Regions from separate parts of the Aeromonas sp. 130281 genome, predicted to be linked through region 3. Evidence: riboswitches for the same ligand, from Rfam matches in the RefSeq annotation. Region 3 holds a riboswitch; each other region holds the start of a gene.
What was found. A riboswitch is a leader RNA that binds a small molecule or an ion and turns the genes downstream of it on or off. The one in region 3 is predicted to bind cyclic di-GMP.

Region 1 (7,250 bases), on a different contig from region 3:
CACCAGACTCAGGTCATAGACAGTGTCGCTGGTGACGCTCGGGCCCGTGACCACCAGGGTCGCGCTGTCCTGACCGGTGGCGGTGAGCCCCGCTGGCAGGCTCCACTGGTAGCTCAGGGCATCACCGTTCGGATCGGACGCCGTGGCCTTGATGGTCACCTGCTTGCCGGACTCGACGGTGGCGCTGGCCGGTACGCTGACCACGGGGGGCAGGTTCGGCTGCGGTGCCTTGTTGGTCACCACCACCTGATCCTTGGCCGAGAGCCCCTGATCGTCGGTCACGGTCAGCTCGAACACCAGATTGATGTCGGTAGTGGCGGCGTCCAGCACCACCCGGGCCTTGGCCTGGGTGGCATCCAGCAGGCTGGCCTGGGGCCCGGAGACCTGCTTCCAGCTGTAGGTCAGCGCGCCGCTTTCCGGATCGTGGGAGGCGCTGCCGTTGAGGGTCACCTCGGCCGGGCCTGTGACGCTCAGATCGCTGCCGGCATTGGCCACCGGCGGCTTGTTGACCGGCGGCAGACTACCCTCGCCGTGGCCCAGCCCCTCGTGCATGGCGTTGAGGATGTCGCCGTTGTCCGCGTCTATCTCCCAGGCGAACAGGCCGCCGAGCTGGTTCGCCAGCACGTACTGCCCCTTGGCCTTGACCGAGCGGTCGTTGTCGAAGCTGATGAGATCGCCGCTGCTGGCCTTGAACACATAGGGGGCCTCGGCCGACTCGTCATAGCCCTGCTCCCAGCCTGCGCCCATGCGGTTGTTGACGATGTCGCGATAATCCACCACGCCGTTTTCCCAGGTGCCGCTGACCGGCCCGGTCGCGGTGCCGGTGAAGGGATTGCCTGCCTGGTAGTTCTTCACGCCGGTCCAGCCACGGCCATACATGGCCGCCCCCACCACTATCTTGCCCGGTGTCACCCCCTGACCCAGCAGCGCCTTGACGCCCTTGTCGGTGGTGTACTTGGTGGCCGGATCCCAGCTGGAGGCAAAGAGGTTGGTCTGGTGGGCCAGATTCGTCAGGTCGAAGGCGCCGCTGAAGTCGTAGCTCATCAGGAAGATGTGGTCCATGTACTGCTGGGCAGCCTGATAATCGACCTTGGCAATCTTGTCACCGCCGGCGCTGATGGCCGAGGTGAGCTCATACTGGCGGCCGGTCTCGGCTTCCAGCTCGTCGAGCATGGCGCGCAGCTCCTGCATCAGCACCACATAGGTGGCACCATCGTTCGGACCGCCCAGGCTGGGGTTGGCCCCCTGGCCACCCGGGAACTCCCAGTCGATGTCCACCCCGTCGAAGAATTTCCAGGTCTGCAGGAACTCCTTGACCGAGGCGACGAAGGTATCTCGCTTGGTCTTGTCCCCCAGGAAGTAGAAGGGGTCGGAGAGGGTCCAGCCCCCGACCGACGGCAGGATCTTGAGGTCAGGGTGGGCCTGCTTGAGGGCCATCAGGTTGCCGAAGTTGCCCTTGTAGGGTTCATCCCAGGCACTGAGGTTACCCTGGGACATCTGGATCGCCGCCCAGGGATCGTGGATGGAGACCTTGAAGTCCTCACGACCGGCACAGGAGCGCTGCAGCGCCTCGAAGCTGCCGGAGATCTCTTTGAGGCTGTCGTTGATGCCGTTGCCGCCGCAGATGGGGGTGAAGCCGTAGAGGATATGAGTCAGGTTCTGGGCCGGGATCTTGTCCACGGTGAACTTGCGGCCGTAGACACCCCACTCCACGTAGTAGGCCCCCACCACCTTGCCGGACTTGTTGGCGTAGGGCTTGTTGTTCTCCTTGAGCGGCGCATTGAGCGGTGCCAGGTGGCTGCCGTCGGTATCGGCGACCATCAGCTCCTTCTTGTCGGAGAGGGTGCAGCCGTCGGCGTTGCACAGGGCCACCTGCATCTGGTAGCGGCCCCCCTTGGTCACCTTGAAGTTGGCGGTGCCCGCGGCGGAAGCGGGGCCTGACCACACCTCCTGGCCATCGAGCAGCACCTTGGCGGTCTGACCGACGTCACCGGACCAGAGGTTCCAGGTCACGCTGACCGGGGCGCCATCCTTGTGGACTGTCACCAGCTGGTTGTAGGCCGAGGCGGATTGATTGACTTCGACGATGGCGAACTTGGTGGGGCCCGAGCCTATGGTGGGTTTGCCCGGGGCAGCGGCGAAGGCGGAGGTAGCACAGAATCCCCCGACCAGGAGCGCCAGCAGGGAAAGTTTTGGACTTAACATATTTGAACTTCCTTATTTCGTTATTGGAATTAACAACGAAAAAGGCAACGCAACCTGCCAGGTAACGCAGACATCATCGCCACCATGGCTTGGCCCATGGACGATACAACCTGTGGTGACCCCGCTATCCTAGGTGCTTTGACCCTTAGACCGGAGGCTTTGCGTCCCGGACTTTCGTTCGGTTTGCCTTTTTGCACAACTTGATTTGCGACAAAAATAATCGCCGAATGACTATAGGAGGGAGTCGGAGGAGGCGCTACCTAGTAAAAATGACAGCGAATAGGACTCATTTTCCAGATTGTTCGCGAACATGCCGGCAAGCTGGCGCCAACATCGGTGATGCTGGCGCCTGATGACAGTTCCCGAACTTGCCAAACAATGCTTGATTGTGTGAAGGCTGTCACTGTATTGGCAGCAGCAGGCTGTTCATCAGCGCCCGCAGCTTGAGGGGTTTGACCGGCTTGCTGACGTAGCCAAAGCCGTGCTCACGGATCTGGGTCTGCAGCTCGCTCTTGCGATCCGCGCTGATGATGATGCCGCCGATGTCGTTACCATGGGCCAGCCGGATCATGTGCAGCGCCTGCAGCCCCGTCTTGCCGTCATCCAGGTGGTAGTCGGAGAGCACCAGCCGGGGCAGGAAACCGGCCCCTATGATCTCCTCTGCCTGCTCCAGGCTCTGGGCGCAGCGCACCTCGCAGCCCCAGCGTCCCAGCAGGGAGGCCATGGCGATGAGGATGTCCTCCTCGTTGTCGATGCAGAGCACCCGGATCCCTTCGAGCTGGCTGTCTCGCACCACGGGGGGCGCCAGCTGGCTCGGCGTCACGGGCCGGGTCGCTAGGTTGAGGGTGATGGCAAACACGGACCCCGCCCCGGGCCAGCTGCGCAGGGAGAGCTGATGTCCCAGCACCTGGGAGATGCCGCGGGCGATGGCGAGCCCGAGGCCAAGTCCCTGCTCCCTGGCGGTGCGGGAGTGATCGAGGCGGGAGAACTCGTCGAAGATCGCCTCCTGCTTGTCCAGCGGAATGCCGGGGCCATTGTCCCACACCTCGATGCGCACCTTGTCCCCCAGGCGGCGGCAGCCGAGCAGCACCCGGCCGCCCGGGTTGTAACGGAACGCATTGGTGAGGAAGTTCTGCAACACCCGGCGCAGCAGGCGCACGTCGCTGTAGACCGCGAGGCGGCTCTCCACCACGGAGAACTGGATCTCCCCCGCCTGGGCCAGCACTCCGAACTCCGCCTTGAGATTGCCCAGCACGTCGCTCAGGGCGAAATCGAGCTTCTTCGCCTTGAACTTACCCGCCTCGAGGCGCGAGATGTCCAGCAGATCCGTGATGAGATCCTCGGTTGCCCCCAGGGCGTCGTCGATGTGGCGGGCGATGCGGACCTGCTCCGCCGCCTGCTCCCCTCCCTGCGGCAGCATCTCCAGCAGGGAGGAGGTAAACAGCTTGGCCGCGTTCAGCGGCTGGGTCAGATCGTGGCTCACCGCAGCCAGGAAACGGCTCTTGGAGTGGTTCGCCCGCTCCACCTGCTGGTTCACCAGCAGCAGCTGGCGGTTGAGCTCGGAGAGTTCGTGGGTACGCTCGGCCACCCTCGCCTCCAGGTGCTCGTTCGCTTCCCGCAGCACCCGCTCCGCCGCCCGGAAGGGGGTGATGTCGGTGAAGGTCATCACGAAGCCCCCCGCCGGCATGGGATTGCCCTGCATCTCGATCACCCGGCCGTCCGGTCGCTCCCGCGCCGAGACATGGGGGCTGCCCCGCTTCATGAAGGCGACCCGGCGCGCCACCTGGGCCTCTATGTCCCCCGGGCCGCAGAGCCCCTGCCCGGCGTTGTAGCGGATGATCTCCTCGATGGAGCGCCCCACCTGGATGAGCCCGTGCGGATAGTGGAACAGCTCTATGTAGCGCCGGTTCCAGGCCACCAGCTTGAGCTCCCTGTCCACCACAGAGATCCCCTGCCCCATGTGCTCTATGGCCCCCTGCAGCAGGCCGCGGTTGAAGCGGAACACGTCCGAGGCCTCGTCCACTATGGTGGCTATCTCCTCGAGCTGCATGTTGCGCCCCTGCAGGGCAGAGGCCAGCACCAGCCGGGCGGAGGAGGTGCCAAATACCCCCGCCAGCAACCGCTCGGTGTGGGCAATCAGATCGGCCGACGCCTGCATCTGGGGCGCCAGGGTGCCGCCGCGCTCACCGGCGAAGCGGCCGAAGGCGCGCTTGACCCGGCTCGAGCCGACGAAGCGGGCCGCCAGCATCTCCAGCTCCTTGACCGAGACCCGCGCCTGGTAGAGCGCCGTGGTATCCCGGCTCGGCTTGCCGACGAAGTTGGCGGCCTGCAGCCGCTCGCTCACCGCCGCCCGCGACAGCAGGGATCCCGCCACGTAGCCGAGCAGGTTGAGCAACAGGCTCAGGAAGATGCACCAGGCCCCCAGGCTCAGCTCGCGGAAGGCGGGCCAGTCGGGGGGGGCCAGCAGCGCCTCCAGGGGCGAGCCCGCCAGCAGGCCGCTCTCGGCCAGCAGGGTCACGAACCAGAGGCTGACCCCGAGGGCGAGCCCGAGATAGACCCCCTTGCGGTTGCCGTGCCGCCAGTAGAGCCCGAGCAGCAGGGCAGGGGCGAACTGGGCCACGGCGCCGAACGACAGATAGCCGATGCGCGACAGGCTGGTGAGATCCCCGAGCCAGAGATAGAGCACCCAGGCCGCCAGCAGGATCAGCAGTATGGCGCCCCGGCGCACCTGCAGCAGCAGCCGCATCAGCCGCTCATCCCGCCCCTGCTGCCAGAAGCGGCGCAGCAGCACCGGCAGCACCAGATCGTTGCTGACCATGATGGCCAGGGCTATGGTGCAGACGATCACCATGCCGGTGGCCGCCGAGGTGCCGCCGAGAAACGCCAGCATCGCCATGCCGTCAAAGCCCAGCGACATGGGCAGGCTGATGACATAGGTGTCCGAGGCCATGTCTGCCCCCACCCACTGCTTACCCGCCAGCGCCAGCGGCCAGATGAAGAGCCCCATCAGGAACAGGTAGAGCGGGAACAGCCAGCGCGCCCAGTGCAGATCCTGGCCCTGGTTGTTCTCCACCACAGTCACGTGGAACTGGCGCGGCAGGCAGATGACGGCGCACATGGCCACCAGGGTATAGATGGCGAGCTCCAGCAGGCTGCCCGGTGACACCGCCACCACCGCATCGAGAAAGTCCCCGGCCACCAGGGTGCGGGCCTCGCTCGGTCTGGCGATGATGAGCCAGAGCGCGAAGCCCCCCACCGCCATGAAGGCGAGCAGCTTGACCACGGACTCGAAGGCGATGGCGACCACCATGCCGCGATGGTGCTCGGTGGCGTCCAGGTTGCGGGTGCCGAACAGTATGCTGAACAGGGCCAGCAACAGGGCGACGCCGAGGGCCAGCTCGGCCGTGTTGCCCGTGGGCCCCGCCGGCACCGAGTTGGCCATCAGCAGATCCAGCCCGGTGACGATGGCCTTGAGCTGCAGCACCAGGTAGGGAAGTATCCCCATGACGGCGATCAGGCTGATCACCATGGCCAGGCGCTGGGACTTGCCATAGCGGGCGGCGATGAAGTCGGCGATGGAGGTGATGTGCTCGCGCTTGGCCACCAGGATGAGGCGGGCCAGCAGGCGCCAGCCAAACAGGAACACCAGCATGGGGCCAAGATAGATGGGCACAGGCGACCAGGGGGATTCGCTCGCCTGACCGACGGTGCCGAAGAAGGTCCAGGAGGTGCAATAGACGGCGAGCGACAGGCTGTAGAGCAGGGGCTGGCCCTTGAGCCGACGGCGCTTGCTCTTGTCCGCCACATAGGCGATGAGGAACAGCAAGCCCAGATAGGCGAGCGACAACCCGATCAGCAGCCATCCTTGGTGCATCTACATTCTTCCCTTGTTCAGATGTGTTGAGCGCCGCGCCGGCTCAGCGTGCCGACGGGCAACCGTCATTGAGTGTGCCCGCTCAGGCGGCGGCGCCCTCATGCTCCCCGCGCAGCCGCAGGACGAAGACCGGCAGCACCACCAGCACCATGATGAAGAAGATGCTCCCACCGAGCGGCTCGAACAGCACACCGCAGATCGCCATCAGGGCCGCCACCGTCATGCCGAGGCCGAGCGCCGCATAGAGCGCCTGGGTGGGGATCTGCTGCTCGGCGGGCAGCTGGCGGGTCATGAAGCGCACGGCGCCGAGGTGGCTGATGCAGAAGGTGACCCCGTGCAGCAGCTGACCCAGCACCAGCACCGCCAGCTCGGTAGAGGCGCCGAGCAGCACCCAGCGCACCACGCAGCCGACGGCCCCCACCAGAAACAGGGTCTGGGCCCCGAAGCGGTGGAAGAAGCGCTTGTCCGCGGCAAACATGGCGATCTCCGCCACCACCCCCAGGGCCCACAGGTAGCCGATCAGGGTGCCGCTGTAGCCCGCTCCCTTCCAGTACATGGCGCTGAAGCCGTAGTAGGCGGCATGGCTGCCCTGCAGCAGGGCGGTGATGAGCAGGAAGCGGCGCACCGGCGCTGACTTGAGGGTGACGAGCAGCGAAGCCCGGGCCCGCTCCCCCTTGAGCTCCTGGGGTTCCGGCCGCAGCGGCAGCGCGCTCAGCGCCAGCATGGCCAGCAGTCCCGCCACCATGGTGTGCAGCACCCAGTCGCTGCCGAAGTTGCTCACCAGGGCCCCCACCAGGGTGGAGGCGGCGATAAAGGCGAAGGAGCCGCACAGCCTCACCTTGCCATAGTCGAGGTGCGTCTGCACCACCATGCGGGTGGCGAGCGCCTCCCCCATGGGCATCAGGGTCGGGTAGATGAAGTTCGCCACCAGGGTCAGCAACACCAACCACCAGAGGCTGTGGCTGAGGTAGAAGCCCAGAAACGCCAGCAGGCTCAGCAGGCAGAGCAGCCGGGTGACGGGCAGCAGCTGACCGGCCCCCTTGACCCGTCCCATCACCATCAGGTTGCCGGCAAAACGGATGGCCATGCCGACCCCCAGCAGCAAGCCTATCTGCTCGGCGCTCACCCCCATGCCCTCGAGCCACAGGGACCAGAACGGCAGATAGGCGCC
Region 2 (7,250 bases), on a different contig from region 3:
GGCCTTCGTCATCAGCCTGCTGATCGCCCCCATGCTCAAAGGCATGCCGGCACTGGATCCCTTCAGCGTCGGCATGATGGTGCTGACCCTGGAGCAGCTGCTGTTCGGCCTGCTGTTCGGGCTCTGCATCCAGATGCTGTTCATGGTGATGACCATGGCGGGCCAGATCCTCTCCATGCAGATGGGTCTGGCGATGGCGGTGATGAATGATCCCTCCAACGGGGACACGGCGCCCATCGTCAGCCAGATCATGCTGATCTTCTGCTCGCTGCTGTTCCTCGGCCTGAACGGTCATCTGGTGACCCTGGAGGTGCTGGTGCAGAGCCTGCGCAGCTGGCCACCGGGCGCCTCCCTCTACGCGCTGGACCTGAAGGGGGTCATAGGCCTGTTCGGCTGGAGCATAGGGGCGGCCCTGATCCTGACCCTGCCTGCCGTAGTGGCCATGCTGATGGTCAACCTCACCTTCGGGGTGCTGAACCGTACCGCCCCCTCCCTGAACATTTTCTCCCTGGGCTTCCCCATGACGTTGCTGCTGGGGTTGCTCACCATGGCCATCTCCATCAGCGGCGTCCCGGCCCGGTATCTGGATCTGGTCGCCCATGTGCTGGCCCAGCTCAGGGCGTTGACGCCGACATGAGTCAGAGCAGCGCCCAGGACAAGACCGAAGAGGCCTCCACCCAGAAACGGCGCAAGGCGCGGGAAGAGGGGCAGATAGCGCGCTCCAAGGAGCTGAGCTCCGCCGGCCTGCTGCTGATAGGCGGGCTGGCCATGCAGTGGATGGTGCCTAGCTTCGGTCTTTTCTTTGCCGAGCTGATGAAGCAGCCCCAGCGCTTCAACTGGCAGGGGGCGCGGGATCCGCAGATGATGATCCAGTGGACCGCAGATGCGCTGATCGGCATGTTGTGGGTCCTGCTGCCGCTGTTCGGCCTGCTCGCCCTGTTGCTGGTCCTGCTCAGCATAGTGCCGGGTGGCATGGTGCTGGTCTGGAAGAAGCTGATGCCAAGCGGGGAGAAGCTCAATCCGCTCAAGGGGCTCAAGCGGATGTTCTCGACCCACAGCCTGATGGAGCTGCTGAAATCCCTGCTCAAGGTGGTGCTGATCGGCGGCACCCTGGCCCTGATGCTCCAGCATCAGTGGCCCCTGCTGATGATGATGAACCGCATGCCGCCCCAGGCAGCCATGGAACAGGCGCTGCGCATCCTCTCTCAGGCATTTATCTTGCTAGGCAGCGTGCAGATGCTGATCGCCGTGCTGGATGTCCCCTATCAGCGCTGGTCTTTGAACAAGCAGTTGAAGATGACCAAGCAGGAGGTCAAGGACGAGCACAAGAACAGCGAGGGGCGCCCCGAGATCAAGGCCAGGATCCGCCAGGTGCAGGGCATGCTGGCCAGGGCGCGCATCGAACAGCGGGTGCCCCAGGCAGACGTGATCATAGTGAACCCGACCCATTACGCGGTCGCCATCAAGTATGATCCCGCGCGGGCCAACGCCCCCTATGTGATTGCCAAGGGCATAGACGGCATGGCGGAGCGGATCCGCGAGGTCGCCAGGCAGCACGACAAGATGGTGATGAGCCTGCCCGAGCTGACCCGGGCCATCTACTACTCCACCCGGGTGGATCAGGAAGTGCCGGCAGGCCTCTACACAGCGGTCGCCTATGTATTGAACCACGTATTGCAGTTACGGGCCTATGAGGCAGGCAAGGGCAGAAAACCCAATCCCCTTGCCCCTCTGCATGTGCCGCCCGAGTTACGTCAACCTGAGAGGTAAGTTGTGAACTGGCGTGTATTGACCCAATCCTATACAGCTATCCCCATGATGCTGCTGGCCATCCTGGCGATGATGATACTGCCTCTGCCCGGTTGGCTGCTGGACGCCCTGTTCACCTTCAACATAGTGCTGGCGGTGCTGGTGCTGCTGGTCTCTGTCTCGGCCCGTCGCCCCCTCGATTTCTCCGTGTTCCCGACCGTGCTGCTGGTGGCCACCCTGATGCGGTTGTCCCTCAACGTCGCCTCCACCCGGGTGGTGCTGCTCCATGGTCATGAGGGCAACGAGGCCGCCGGCAAGGTCATCCAGGCCTTCGGGGAAGTGGTGATCGGTGGCAACTACGTGGTGGGTCTGGTGGTGTTCGTGATCCTGATGATCATCAACTTCGTGGTGATCACCAAGGGGGGGGAGCGGATCTCCGAAGTCTCCGCCCGCTTCACCCTGGATGCCATGCCGGGCAAGCAGATGGCCATAGATGCCGATCTCAACGCCGGGACCCTGGATCAGCACCAGGCCCGTGCCAGGCGGGAAGAGATCGCCAGGGAAGCGGACTTCTACGGCGCCATGGATGGGGCCTCCAAGTTTGTCCGTGGCGATGCCATCGCCGGCCTGCTGGTGCTGATCATCAACCTGGTGGGTGGTCTCGCCATAGGTATCTTCCAGCACTCGCTGCCGGTTTCCGATGCCTTCCGCATCTATGCCCTGCTTACCATAGGTGATGGTCTGGTCGCCCAGATCCCCTCCCTGCTGATGTCCACCGCGGCGGCCATCATAGTCACTCGCGTGAGTGACGAGGGAGAGATGTCGGATCAGGTCGGCCAGCAGATCCTGGCTTCTCCCCGGGTCATCTATACGGCGGCGACCATCATGCTGATCCTGGGCCTGGTGCCCGGCATGCCCATGCTGGCCTTCCTCAGCTTTGCCGCCGTGCTGGCCTGGACCGGCTGGAGCGTCAGCCAGCGCCGGGCAAAGGACCCTGCCCTGGATGCGGCCGAAGAGTTGACGAGGCAGATGGTGCAGCCGGAGCCGCAGGGGCTGGACTGGCAGGATCTGCCGCCGGTGGATGCAGTCGCCATCGAACTGGGCTATCGGCTGGTGCCGCTGGCCGAGGCAAACAAGGGGGCCGAGCTGCTCGCCCGGGTGCGCGGCATTCGCAAGACGCTCTCCGAGCAGTATGGTTTCCTGCTGCCCGAGATCCGGGTACGGGACAACCTGCAACTGCAACCGGACCAGTATCGCATCAAGCTGTCGGGCATCGCCCTGGCCACGGGGAATGTGGATTGCCAGCGGCTGATGGCCATCAGCAGCGGGGAGACCTATGGGGCCCTGGACGGCGAGCTGACCCAGGATCCGGCCTATGGCATGAACGCGGTCTGGATCTCGCCGGACAACAAGGCCAAGGCGCTCAACCTGGGTTACTCCGTGGTGGACTCCGCCACCGTCATCGCTACCCATGCCAGCAAGCTGCTCAGGGAGCAGCTCGATGGGCTCTTCGGTCATGACGAGGTGGGCAAGCTGGGCCAGTATCTGGCCACCCAGTCGCCCCGCCTGGCGGAAGAGCTCAATCTGGCCCTGACCCAGATGCAGCAACTGCGGGTCTTCCGTCAGTTGCTCAAGGAGCAGATCAGCCTCACCGATATCCGCACCATAGCCACCACCTTGCTGGATGCGAGCGAGCTGACCAAGGATCCTGTGCTGCTGGCCTCGGACGTGCGCTGCGCCCTCAAGCGTCAGATCGTCAGGCAGGCGATCGGATCCCGCGACATACTGGCGGCCTTCACCCTGGATGATCGGCTGGAGCAGACTCTGCTGACGGCAATGAATCAGTCCCAGCAGCAGGGAAAAATCCAGCTGGACAGCTTCCCGGTCGACCCGCAATTGCTGGCACAGTTGCAGCAGAACATGCCGCTGGTGAAGGAGCAGTTGCAGCAGCAGGGGTATGCGCCTGTGCTGGTGGTCATGCCCCAGCTCAGGCCGTTGATCGCCCGTTATGCCCGATCCTTTTCAAAGGGTCTCAAAGTGCTCTCTTATAACGAGATCCCGGAAGATTTGCGGGTCGAGGTAATTGGCACCCTGGGCTGAAGTGGAATTGCCACGCCCATATGCCGGCAGGAAGAGACTATTCCGCACATCTGCTTGAATTGTCATATAAAGCCGTTATGATGTGACGGCTTTTGACGCGACACAGACTGACAGTGAAAAAATAAAATAGAAACAGTCAGATGTGTCACATGGCTTAAGGACAACCAAGCCATGCCATCCTAATACGGGTCGTCGCATGATAAAGGCAAACTGAACTGAAAAGTCAGGACGCAAAGCCTCCGGTCTAACAGCATTGATGCTAATGATAGCGGGGTTACCAAGGCCATGATTCCAGCCTTGTTTTCATACCGATATAGGGTAAGTGCTCAATAAGAAGTGCTGCCCCGTCCTGGTGCGTTTTTATTTTTTGAGCGTCAGTTCTGTTGATTGATTCATGTGCAATCACAGGTTCGGGTTAATATGTTTTCTGATTTATCTATCAAGGAAAATTCAATACCCGTCGGTATTGAATCTCATGCTCATTTATTATTAGTTTCCTCTTCGTTATCAAATGGAGACGATGTTGAGGGAATATTGTTGAAGGCAGGCTATCGCGTTTCTTGCCTGAATTCTGTCCCGCTGGCCAAGCAATTTCTCTCTCACCATTCAGCGGATCTCGTGCTGCTCGACATGGCGGTCATGACCGAGGCCGGTCCCTCAATGGTGCAGGAGCTGGCGGGTACCGACTGCGTCATCCTGGTCAATGAGCACCAGGCCTATCTGGCGGCGGAGGCCATGCGGGCCGGCGCCATCGACTACATCATCAAGCCTTTCAGCCAGCGCCAGATCCTCGATGTGGTGAGGGGAGCCCTGCGCCTGCGTCAGGCCATTCCCAACCTGATCGCCACCTCGCCCCTGAGCCTGCAGGTCTTGCAGCTTGCCAGGCGGGCTGCCAAAACCTCGGCCACCATCCTCATCGGCGGCGAGTCGGGGACGGGCAAGGAGCGGCTGGCCCGCTACATCCACGAGATGTCCAGCCGGGCGGGCAAGCCCTTCGTGGCCATCAACTGTGCTGCCATCCCCGAAGCCATGCTCGAATCCATCCTGTTCGGACACAGCAAGGGGGCCTTTACCGGCGCGACCGCCAGCCAGCAGGGCAAGTTCGAGCTGGCCCAGGGGGGCACCCTGCTGCTCGACGAGATCTCCGAACTGCCGCTCGCATTGCAGGCCAAGTTGCTGCGGGTGCTGCAGGAGAAAGAGGTCGAGCGGCTGGGCAGCCATCAGGTGATTGCGCTGGATGTGCGGATCATCGCCGCCAGCAACAGAGACCTGAGGGAGCTGGTGTTGCAGGGGGAGTTTCGCGAGGACCTCTTCTACCGGCTCGATGTGCTGCCCATGAGCTGGCCTGCCCTGCGGGAGCGGCCGGACGACATACTGCCGCTGGCGGAGTACTTCATCGAGCGCTACGCCGCCCAGCAGGGGTATCGCCTCAGCGAGAGCGCCTGCAAGCAGCTGCTCTCCTATGACTGGCCGGGCAATGTGCGCGAACTGGACAACGTGATCCAGCGGGCACTAATTATGGCTCGCGGATTGCATATTCAGGCGGTCGATTTGATGCTGCCCCATTATGCCGTCGAAGCCGACAACCTGTTACCGCAGACGCTTGCGGCCCCGGAGGGGCTCAGCGAGACCAAACGGCATGCCGAATTTCAATTCGTCCTGGAGACGTTGCGCCGTTTTCGTGGTCACCGGACTCGTACGGCCGAAGCCCTTGGGATGACGACCCGGGCACTTAGATACAAGCTGGCTGCCATGCGCGAGCAGGGCATCGATGTCGAGCAGCAGATTCAAAACTAAGGGATAACCGAGTGAAGATTGAGATCATGTCATCACAGGTGACGCTCCTGCAGCAGATGCAGGAAATGCAGCGCGTCGCCAGTCACACCCCTTCCATCGAGCCTAACGACGCCTCGGCTGTCTCGTTCAGCGACGCCATGCGTGACGTCGTCGGCCGGGTCAACGAACAGCAGAATGTCGCGTCCAGACTGATGACCGCCGTCGACGCGGGTCAGAGCGACGATCTGGTGGGGGCCATGGTGGCCAGCCAGAAGGCAGGTCTCAGTTTTTCCGCCCTGATGCAGGTGCGCAACAAACTGATGACAGGCTTCGATGACATCATGCGCATGCCGCTCTGAGGGTAGGTCATGACTGAATTGGTATCATCCTCGCCGGGGGCGTCGGGCTCCCTGATCGCCCGGGTACAGGAAGGGATGCGCAACTGGCGCACCCTGTCCCGGGACAACAAATCCATCCTGACCATAGCGCTGCTTGCCGCCATAGTGGCGGGCACCATAGTGGTGATCCTCTGGACCTCCAGCAAGAACTATGTGCCCCTCTACGGCAAGCAGGAGCTCTACGACACCGCCAACATCATGGAGATGCTGGAGAAGGAGCAGGTGCCCTTCCGGCTGGAGAAAAGCTCGGGCCAGATCCTGGTGCCTGAGAGCCAGCTCGCCCACGTGCGCATGGCGCTGGCGGCGCGCGGGGTCAGGGCGGCCATGCCGGCCGGCCTCGAGGGGCTGGACACAGTGACCGGTCTTGGCACCAGCGAGTTCATGGAAGGGGCGCGCTACCGCCATGCCCTGGAAGGGGAGCTGGCCAGAACCATCATCTCGCTGGATGCGGTGCGCAGCGCCCGGGTGCATCTGGCCATCCCCAAGCGGACCCTGTTTGTCGGCCGTGACGAAGAGAAACCCAGCGCCTCTGTGATGCTGGATCTGCAACCCGGTCAGTCCATGGAGCCGGGTCAGGTCGAGGCCATCGCCAACCTGGTGGCGGGCAGCATCTCGGGCATGAAGCCCGGTGCCGTGACCATAGTGGATCAGGCGGGCCAATTGCTGAGTGCCGAGTTTGGCGACAAGGCGGGATTCGGCAAGCAGAGCGTCCAGCAGATGGAATACGTGCGCAAGCTGGAGCAGTACATCCGCCAGCGTGCCAGCGACATGCTCCATCCCATGCTGGGCACCGGCAACTTCCGGGTCCAGATCGCCGCTGACGTCAACTTCAACGCGGTGGAAGAGACCCAGCAGCAGCTGGATCCCAACGGTGTGGTGACCAAGGAATCCAACAAGTCCGACAAGACCATAGATGCCCTGGCGCTCGGCATCCCGGGGGCCCTGTCCAACCGTCCTCCCGAGACGGCGCCCCAGACAGAAGCGGCTGCCGAGGGGAATGCGGCGACGCCGGAGCCTGCCAAGAACGACACCCGCACCGAACGGCAGGAGGTCAGCAAGCAGTACGAGAACAGCCGCACCATAGTGCATACCCGCTATCAGCAGGGACGGCTGGAGCGGATGAACGTATCCATCTTGCTCAATCAGCAGAGCGGCCCCAAGGGGGGCTGGAGCGCCGAGCAGCTGGAGCAAATCCGCCAGATGGTGGAGCGCTCCGTCGGCTTTGAC
Region 3 (7,250 bases):
CCAACATCGAGCGGCTGCGGGCGGAGAACCCGGAGAGCGCCGTGGTGATCCAGGCCGATACCGAGTCCCGTTCCGGGCTGGTCGTCCAGGTCATGGATCAGATCCGCATGGCCGGTGTCCAGAACATCTCCATCGCGGCGAGCAAGAGCAGCTGATGCCGGAGCGAGCACCATGAGATACCTGATAGCGATAGCTGTCTCCTGTGTGGTGGTGTTCTTCCTGTTTCTGGGAATGAACAAGCTCATCACACCGGATCACCGGGAGCTGACGGAGAGAGAAGACGTCACCATGACCGACTTCATTCGCCTCAAGCCCCAGGAGACCCTGCAAGAGAAACAACGGGAACTGCCCAAACCGCCGCCCCCGAACCGCCCGCCGCCCCCACCCGAGATGGAGGTGGCGAGCACGGACAGGCCCAAGATGGACAGTGCCCCCATGGACATGCCCAAGCTCGACATCCCGGTCAACATCGGCGGCGGCAACGCCCTGGGTGCCTACAGCACCGGCGGCGGTGGTGGCGGCATGGGCGGCAACAACGGCGCCATGCCCATGGCGACCTTCGAGCCCATGATGCCCCGCAAGGCGGCGCTGGCCGGTCTCGCCTCCGGCAAGGTACTGGTGGAGTTCACCGTCACCGAGCGCGGCACCGTCAGCAACATCCGGATCGTCAAGGAAGAGCCCCGCAGCTACGACCTCGGCAAGGAGGCGCGCAAGACCATTGCCAAGTGGACCTTCAAGCCGGCCATGGTGGACGGCAAGCCCCAGGCAAGCCGCATGCAGCAAGAGATCGAGTTCGCGGTCAACTAAGGAAGGTGGCGATGAAAAAGTTACATACCCTGATCCTCGCCCCGGTGGCCATGGCGGTACTGCTCAGTACCGCCGGCTGGGCCGCCGAGCAACCCGCCCTGTCTGATCGCGCCTACCGCGCGGTCAACAAGGCCCAGGCGTTGATCACCGAGAAGAAATACGGCGAGGCCAATGCCAAGCTGCAGGAGGCGCTGTCCGGCGCAGGCGAGCGGGTCTACGACAAGGGGGTGATCCTGCAGACCCTGGGCTTCGTGGCCGCCCAGCAGGAGAAATACAGTCAGGCGACCAGATACTTCGCCGATGCCATCGCCACCGGCGGCCTGCCGCAGCCGGTGGCCCAGCAGGTGCGCTACAACCTGGCCCAGCTCTATATGGCGGAGGGGAACTTCAAGGGCTCCATCAGCACCATGAAGGAGTGGTTTGCGAACCTCGGCAAGGAGGAGAAGCCGACCCCGCACGCCTACATCACCCTGGCCAACGCCCATGTGCAGCTCAAGCAGTACCGGGAGGCCATACCGGCGGTGGATCAGGCGATCAAGCTCTCCGCGGGCAAGGCGCCGGAGTCCTGGTATCTGCTGAAGATGGCGGCCCACTACGAGCTGAAACAGTACAAGCCGGCCACCGAGGTGCTGACCGCCCTGGTGGACAAATACCCGGAGAAGAAGAAGTACTGGACCCAGCTCTCCGCCATGCACATGCAGGCGGGCAACGATGCCAAGGCCCTGGCGGCGCTGGAAGGCGCCTACAACCTCGGCATGCTGACCGAGGCGGCCGAGTTGCAGCGGCTCGCCAACTACCTGGCCTTCGCCGGCATTCCCCACCGCGCCGCCCGCGTGATGGAGAAGGCGATGAAGGAGGGGACCATCGAGAGCAGCGCGGCCAACTACAAGACGCTCGCCAACTACTGGCATCAGGCCAAGGAGCTGGATCCGGCCATCGACACCCTGGCCAAGTCCTACCAGCTGGCCCCCAGTGCCGAGCTGCAGCTGAAGATGGCGCGCATGATGATCCAGAGCAAGCGCTACAAGGATCTGGTCGCCCTGGCCGCCAAGCCCGCCGCCAATGCCAGCGGCGAGCAACGGGCGGATCTGAAGTTCCTGACCGGGGTCGCCTACTTCGAGCAGCAAAAGCCGAAGGAGGCGCTCAGCGCCTTCACCCAGGCCGCCCAGAATGGCAACGTCAGTGGCCGCGCCTCCCCCTGGATCAGCTTCCTGAAGGAGCAACAGGGCGGCGCCGTCACTCAATAAACCGGCACACCATGGGCAGGCATCCGCCCATGGCGACAGCCCATCCACAAGGGGGTCAGCCCCGCAGCTTGCCTGGTGGCAATTGGCCGCTCTTCGGAGCGGTCTTTTTTATGGTCCCCTCCCCCGGTTGTCACGAGATCCCTTCCTTGTATGAGGCGAAAAAAATCCGGAGCCTGGGCTCCGGATTGGGTCATTGGGTTGATGCGGGGTTAACCCCTCAACCGATTATCAATAGTTGCACACCCGCTTCAGCAACCGGGACAACTCAGTAGTTGCACACCAGCTTCCAGCTGCCGTCACCCGCTCTGAGTTCGCTGCTGGTACAGCATCCGGGACAACTCAATTGTTGCACACCAGCTTCCAGCCGCCATCGCCCGCTCTGAGCTCGCTGCTGGTACAGCAGCCGGGACAACTCAATAGTTGCACACCAGCTTCCAGCTGCCGTCACCCGCCTTGGGCTCGCTGCTGGTCCACCAGTTGGCCTGCCACACCGCCTTGCCGTTGGTCATGCGGTCGTTGCCATTGGCGTGATCCCCGCGCGGCCAGGTCGGATAGGCATTGTAGTCCGCCGGGTTGACGTTCTGGCTGGCGCAGCTGGCGCCACCGCTGCCGCCGTCACCGCCACTGCTGCCCCCCAGCACCGCCTCGGCCAGGGCCGGGAAGTCGGACTTCAGGCCTATGGTCTGGCTGCCGGCAATCAGGCGCATGCCGCTCGGCACGCCGGCGGCCGGCAGGTAGTAGGTCATGGCCACTTCCACCTCGGTGCCCGGCGCCCAGGCCTTCCAGGCCGGCAGCGTCAGGGCCACCTTGTGGAAGTCCTTCTCATTGGCGATGCCGTCGGAGTTCTGGTTGCCGCCGCTCTCCACCACTTTCAACCCCATGCCGCTCTGGTCGGTGATGGTGTCGGAGGTGGAGGTGGGCATCAGGAACTCGATGCGGGTGCCGCCCGGTATGGTCTGGGTCGACTTGTTGGTGAGCTTGAGGGTCGGGTTGATCGGGTAGTTGGAGTCCCCTTCCTTGAAGCCGGAGAGGCTCACGCCGATGTCGAGCTGGGCGGCCGGGGCCGGCAGATCGTTCTGCTTCAGGGCCGCCTTGTCGGCCTTGCTGAACTTCTCGTAGGCGAGGCTGGTGAGGGTGCTGCCCATCACGTACTCGTTCTTCGCGGCGTCGAAGTCATAGTCCCCCGCCATCTCCCAGAACATGACGCCCCCCAGGCCCCGCTTGACTATGTAGTCGAGCTTGTGACCCATGGACTCTTCATCTTCGGTGGAGAGGAACACCTTCTTCTGCTCGTTCCACAGCCAGGGCGCATGGGCCTTGTCGTCGTAGTAACGCACGTACTGGCCTTGCATCACGTGGGCCGGGTTGTTGGGATCCAGACCCCAGGCCTGGCCGTAGCTCGGCAATGTGGTGATGCCGAGGCTGGCCGCGTGCTCCAGGTTCTTGGCATGCCACATGGGCACGGCGCCGCCGCCTATCTCCTTGCCGTTCTTGTCCAGATCATGCCAGATGTTGTCGATGCCGACCGCCCCGTTGCCGCAGGGGATGGTGCTGCCACCGGTCCCCGGCTGGCAATCGCTCTGGCTCGGCAGCGCCGCCTTGCCCCCCAGGCCGTGGGTGCCACCGGTGACCCCCTGCCAACCACGGGTGTAGTAAGGCACCCCTATGTTGATCTTGCCCGCCGCCAGGGCGCCGCGGAAGTAGTGGGCCGCCCAGGCGGAGTTGAGATAGCCGATGCCACCAAACTGGGCCTGGGTGTAGACACCCCACTGGGACAGCTCGGGATCCGCCTTGTTGTCGAACAGGGCGGCGTTGTGGCCGACGAAGTGGTTCCAGGCACCGTGGAAGTCATAGGTCATCAGGTTGACGTAGTCGAGGTACTGGGTGACCTGGAAGTTTTCCATGCCGCGCAGCAGGTAGGCCGAGGCCGGCGAGGCGATGGTCAGCATGTATTTGCGACCGTCCTCGGTCCCGGCGCTGTCGAGCTTGTTGCGCAGGGTCTTCATCAGCACTTCATAGTTCGCAAACAGCTTGCCGCGACACTGGTTGGAGAGCGGGAAGTCGTTGGGGTTGCCCGCATCCTTCATGGAGGTGGGGTACTCGTAGTCGATGTCCACCCCATCGAAGCCGTACTGGCGGATGAAGCCCACCGCCGAGTCGGCGAAGGCGTTGATGCCGGCGGTGTTGACCGAGCAGTCGCCCTTGGTGGTGGCGGCGTAGAAGCCGCGGGTATCGGCCCAGCCCCCCACGGAGATGAGGGTCTTCACGTCCGGGTACTGCTTCTTGTACTTGGACAGCAGGTTGAAGTGGCCCTGATAGGCGAACTCGGGATCCATCTCGGCGCCCGGCACCCCGTTCCAGGTCAGCTTGGTGGCGGCGTCATCCACCTTGATGGTGTGGCTCTGCTCGTCCACCGCCGCGAAGGCGTAGTTGATGTGGGTGATCTTGTCCCAGGGGATGTCGCCCACCAGGTAGGCGGGCAGGCCGTTCTTGCCGGTGCGCCAGGAGGTGAAGTAACCGATGACGCGGCGGCCGTGGTCATCCCCCATGCACTCGCTGCCGTCGGCGCGGTAGATCTGGCGCACGTCGCAGGAGAGATTGCCGCCGGTGGGGGGCAGGGCCGCCTCCTCCACCTGGACATCCACCTGGGCCGATTCGCCAGAGAGATTTGCCTTGTCGGTCGCCACCAGCTTGAGACCGGTCAGCCCCTTGTTCTGGGGCGTCCAGCTCAGTTGCCAGGGGGCGCTGCTGTCCTCGCCCACCTTCTGGCCATTCACGAAGAGCTCGACCTTGGCGACGTCGTCATTGGCGTCGGTCACATTGCCGGTCACGGTGAGGGCGCGGCCCAGGGTCACCCTGGCCCCGGCGGCGGGGCTGGCGATGCTCACCCTGGGCGCCTCTGGCGCCACCACGGCGGCGACCTGGAAGCTCGAATCCGCCTCGCTCAGCACCTTGCCGTCTTTATCCAGCGCCCGTGCCTTGAGGGCGTGATTGCCCACGCCGGCGGCAGACCAGCTGGCACTCCAGGGGGAAGCCATGGCCGTGGCGACCAGGGTGCCGTCGATGAGGTATTCCACCCGGGCGAGTGCCGTGACCGGGCCGCTCAGGGTCACCGCCAGGGCCAGGCTGGCCCCTTCGCTGACGCTGCTGCCCACGGCGGGGGAGCCGATGGCGACCACCAGGGCCGGCGGCGGCACCTCGCCGCCAAAGAGCTTCCAGGCATCTGCCCAGACGGCGCCGACACCGGGTTCGTAGTGGTAAGGCGACGCGCCGCACCAGCCGGAGTAAGGGAATTCCTTGCATTCATAGAGGGCGCCTGCGTTGCTGACGATGTCGCCAGCCTTGTAGGCGGTGCCGGCCTGATAGGCGGGATAGGCGGCCTGCGCCCAGGCAGGGACGGCCGCAAGGGCGACCAGCATGGCGAGCCTGCTGGGCCTCAAGATCTGTTGCATATTGTTATCATCCTTGTTTTGTCTTGGCTTCTAAGACCGGGAAAAGCGCAATCGCAACAGGGAACAAGGGAGCGACAACAGGCCATGGACGGGCCACAAACCCTCAAGTCACCCTGGGTAACCCCGCTGTCTGGCCCGCTTGGGGCAGATCGGAGGCTTTGCGTCCCGGCATCACTGCCGGTTTGCCCTTTGCCTGGGTTCCGTGAGGAACGGCTCGAGTATAGGAAGCAAGTGGCAACCGCTCAATCTTTATTCTCTAAGGAAAATATGTGAATGCCGGCCGGCTCACACTTCCCCTCAATCGGCCAACTAACCATTAAGTCATTAATATCAATCTGTTAGCCACGTCAAAAAAACGGACTCAGCCTCTTTTGTCTCCCCATAATGTGCGTTGCCTCACTGGTCAGAGCTGCCAGAAATGTGACAATGCGCGCCCTTGGCCAAAGCGCCAAGGCTATGGAAACACTGGCAAAAATAAAAAAAGGAATACCCATGAAAGGAAGACCTACCCTGCTGTCCCTGGCCGTGGGGCTCGCCCTCGCGTCCCCGTCTCTCCATGCCGCCGGCTTCAGCTGCCCGGCCGACAGCGCCCTCACCCCCATCCCCGCCATCCAGGGCAGCGGCGACAAGAGCCCCCTCGTTCCGGGCGATCTGTTCGAGAGCCCCGGGACTGTCAAGGTCAAGGCTCTGGTCTCCGCCCTCGGCGAGAGCCTGAACAGAGGCTTCTACCTGCAGGATCTGCAGGGGGACGGCAACCCCGAGACATCGGACGGCATCTTCGTCTACCTCAACGACAAGCAGTTCGCCAGCAAGTACCCGGGCATCCAGCCGGGGGCCCTGGTCTGCCTGGAGGCCAGGGTCGAGGAGTTCTACGGCCACACCCAGCTCAAGCCACTGGTTGACGGCAACGCCCCGCGCCTGGCGGTGCTGGCCCAGGGCGCGGCACCGGCCGCCACGGCGCTGCGGGTGCAGGAAGGGGAGACCCTGGCCCGGGCCCTGGAGCGTCACGAGGGGATGCGGGTGCGCCTCGATGAGGGCAGCGCGCTCAAGATAAGCCGCAACTTCAGCTACGACTACGCCGCCAAGCGCAACAACCTGGTGCTCGCCCACGGCGCCCCGCTGATGAAGCCGACCCAGCTCCATGTGGCGGGCAGCCCAGAGGCCGTGGCGCTGGCCGAGGCCAACGCCGGCAACCGCGTCTTCCTCGAATCGGACTTCAAGGCCGCCAACGGCAAGCTCCCCTGGCTGCCGGCCTGGGAGCCGGAGCAGGGCTATCTGCGCATCGGCGATGCCCCGCTCAACCTGGAGGCCCTGGTGGGCTACAGCTATGACGAGTACCGCCTGATCGTGCCCAAGGAGCAGCGCATCACCGCGGGGGATCTGCTGCGCACCGACGAGAACGATCGCCAGGGTGCTCCGGCCCGCGCTCATGACAGCGACCTGCGGATCGGCAGCTTCAACGTGCTCAACTACTTCACCAGCCACTCCAGCGTGGGGGGCGCCCTCAACGTGCTCTGCGCGGATCAGGCGGATGCGGACAGCGCCAAGGGCTGCAACCGCGGCGCCAAGAGCCTGGAGGAGTTCCAGTTGCAGCGCGCCAAGATAGTCAACGCCATCGCCGAGATGGACGCCGATCTGCTCGGCCTGATGGAGATGGAGAACAACGGCTTCGACGAGCACGCCGCCCTCCACGATCTGGTGCAGAGCCTCAACGCCCGCCAGAAAGAGGCGAGCAAGCACTACG

Region 1: linked by a shared signal. The riboswitch ahead of AC1IN8_RS07495 (glycosyl hydrolase family 18 protein) and the one ahead of AC1IN8_RS06615 (glycosyl hydrolase family 18 protein) in region 3 are both predicted to bind cyclic di-GMP.
Region 2: linked by a shared signal. The riboswitch ahead of lafK (lateral flagellar response regulator transcription factor LafK) and the one ahead of AC1IN8_RS06615 (glycosyl hydrolase family 18 protein) in region 3 are both predicted to bind cyclic di-GMP.

Annotation. Positions count from the first base shown of each region.
Region 1 covers NZ_JBWVQS010000002.1:105,761-113,010, reverse strand. Annotated here, with positions in the region: gene AC1IN8_RS07495 (glycosyl hydrolase family 18 protein) at 1-2,205, opposite strand, end outside; cyclic di-GMP riboswitch class I at 2,317-2,403, opposite strand; gene AC1IN8_RS07490 (hybrid sensor histidine kinase/response regulator) at 2,606-6,079, opposite strand; gene AC1IN8_RS07485 (3-phenylpropionate MFS transporter) at 6,162-7,250, opposite strand, start outside.
Region 2 covers NZ_JBWVQS010000004.1:42,403-49,652, forward strand. Annotated here, with positions in the region: gene lfiR (lateral flagellar biosynthetic protein LfiR) at 1-637, shown strand, start outside; gene flhB (flagellar biosynthesis protein FlhB) at 634-1,770, shown strand; gene lfhA (lateral flagellar biosynthesis protein LfhA) at 1,774-3,849, shown strand; cyclic di-GMP riboswitch class I at 4,044-4,131, shown strand; gene lafK (lateral flagellar response regulator transcription factor LafK) at 4,384-5,646, shown strand; gene lfiE (lateral flagellar hook-basal body complex protein LfiE) at 5,658-5,984, shown strand; gene fliFL (lateral flagellar M-ring protein FliFL) at 6,003-7,250, shown strand, end outside.
Region 3 covers NZ_JBWVQS010000001.1:1,468,719-1,475,968, forward strand. Annotated here, with positions in the region: gene AC1IN8_RS06600 (ExbD/TolR family protein) at 1-155, shown strand, start outside; gene AC1IN8_RS06605 (energy transducer TonB) at 172-807, shown strand; gene AC1IN8_RS06610 (tetratricopeptide repeat protein) at 819-2,054, shown strand; gene AC1IN8_RS06615 (glycosyl hydrolase family 18 protein) at 2,468-5,506, opposite strand; cyclic di-GMP riboswitch class I at 5,620-5,703, opposite strand; gene AC1IN8_RS06620 (ExeM/NucH family extracellular endonuclease) at 5,999-7,250, shown strand, end outside.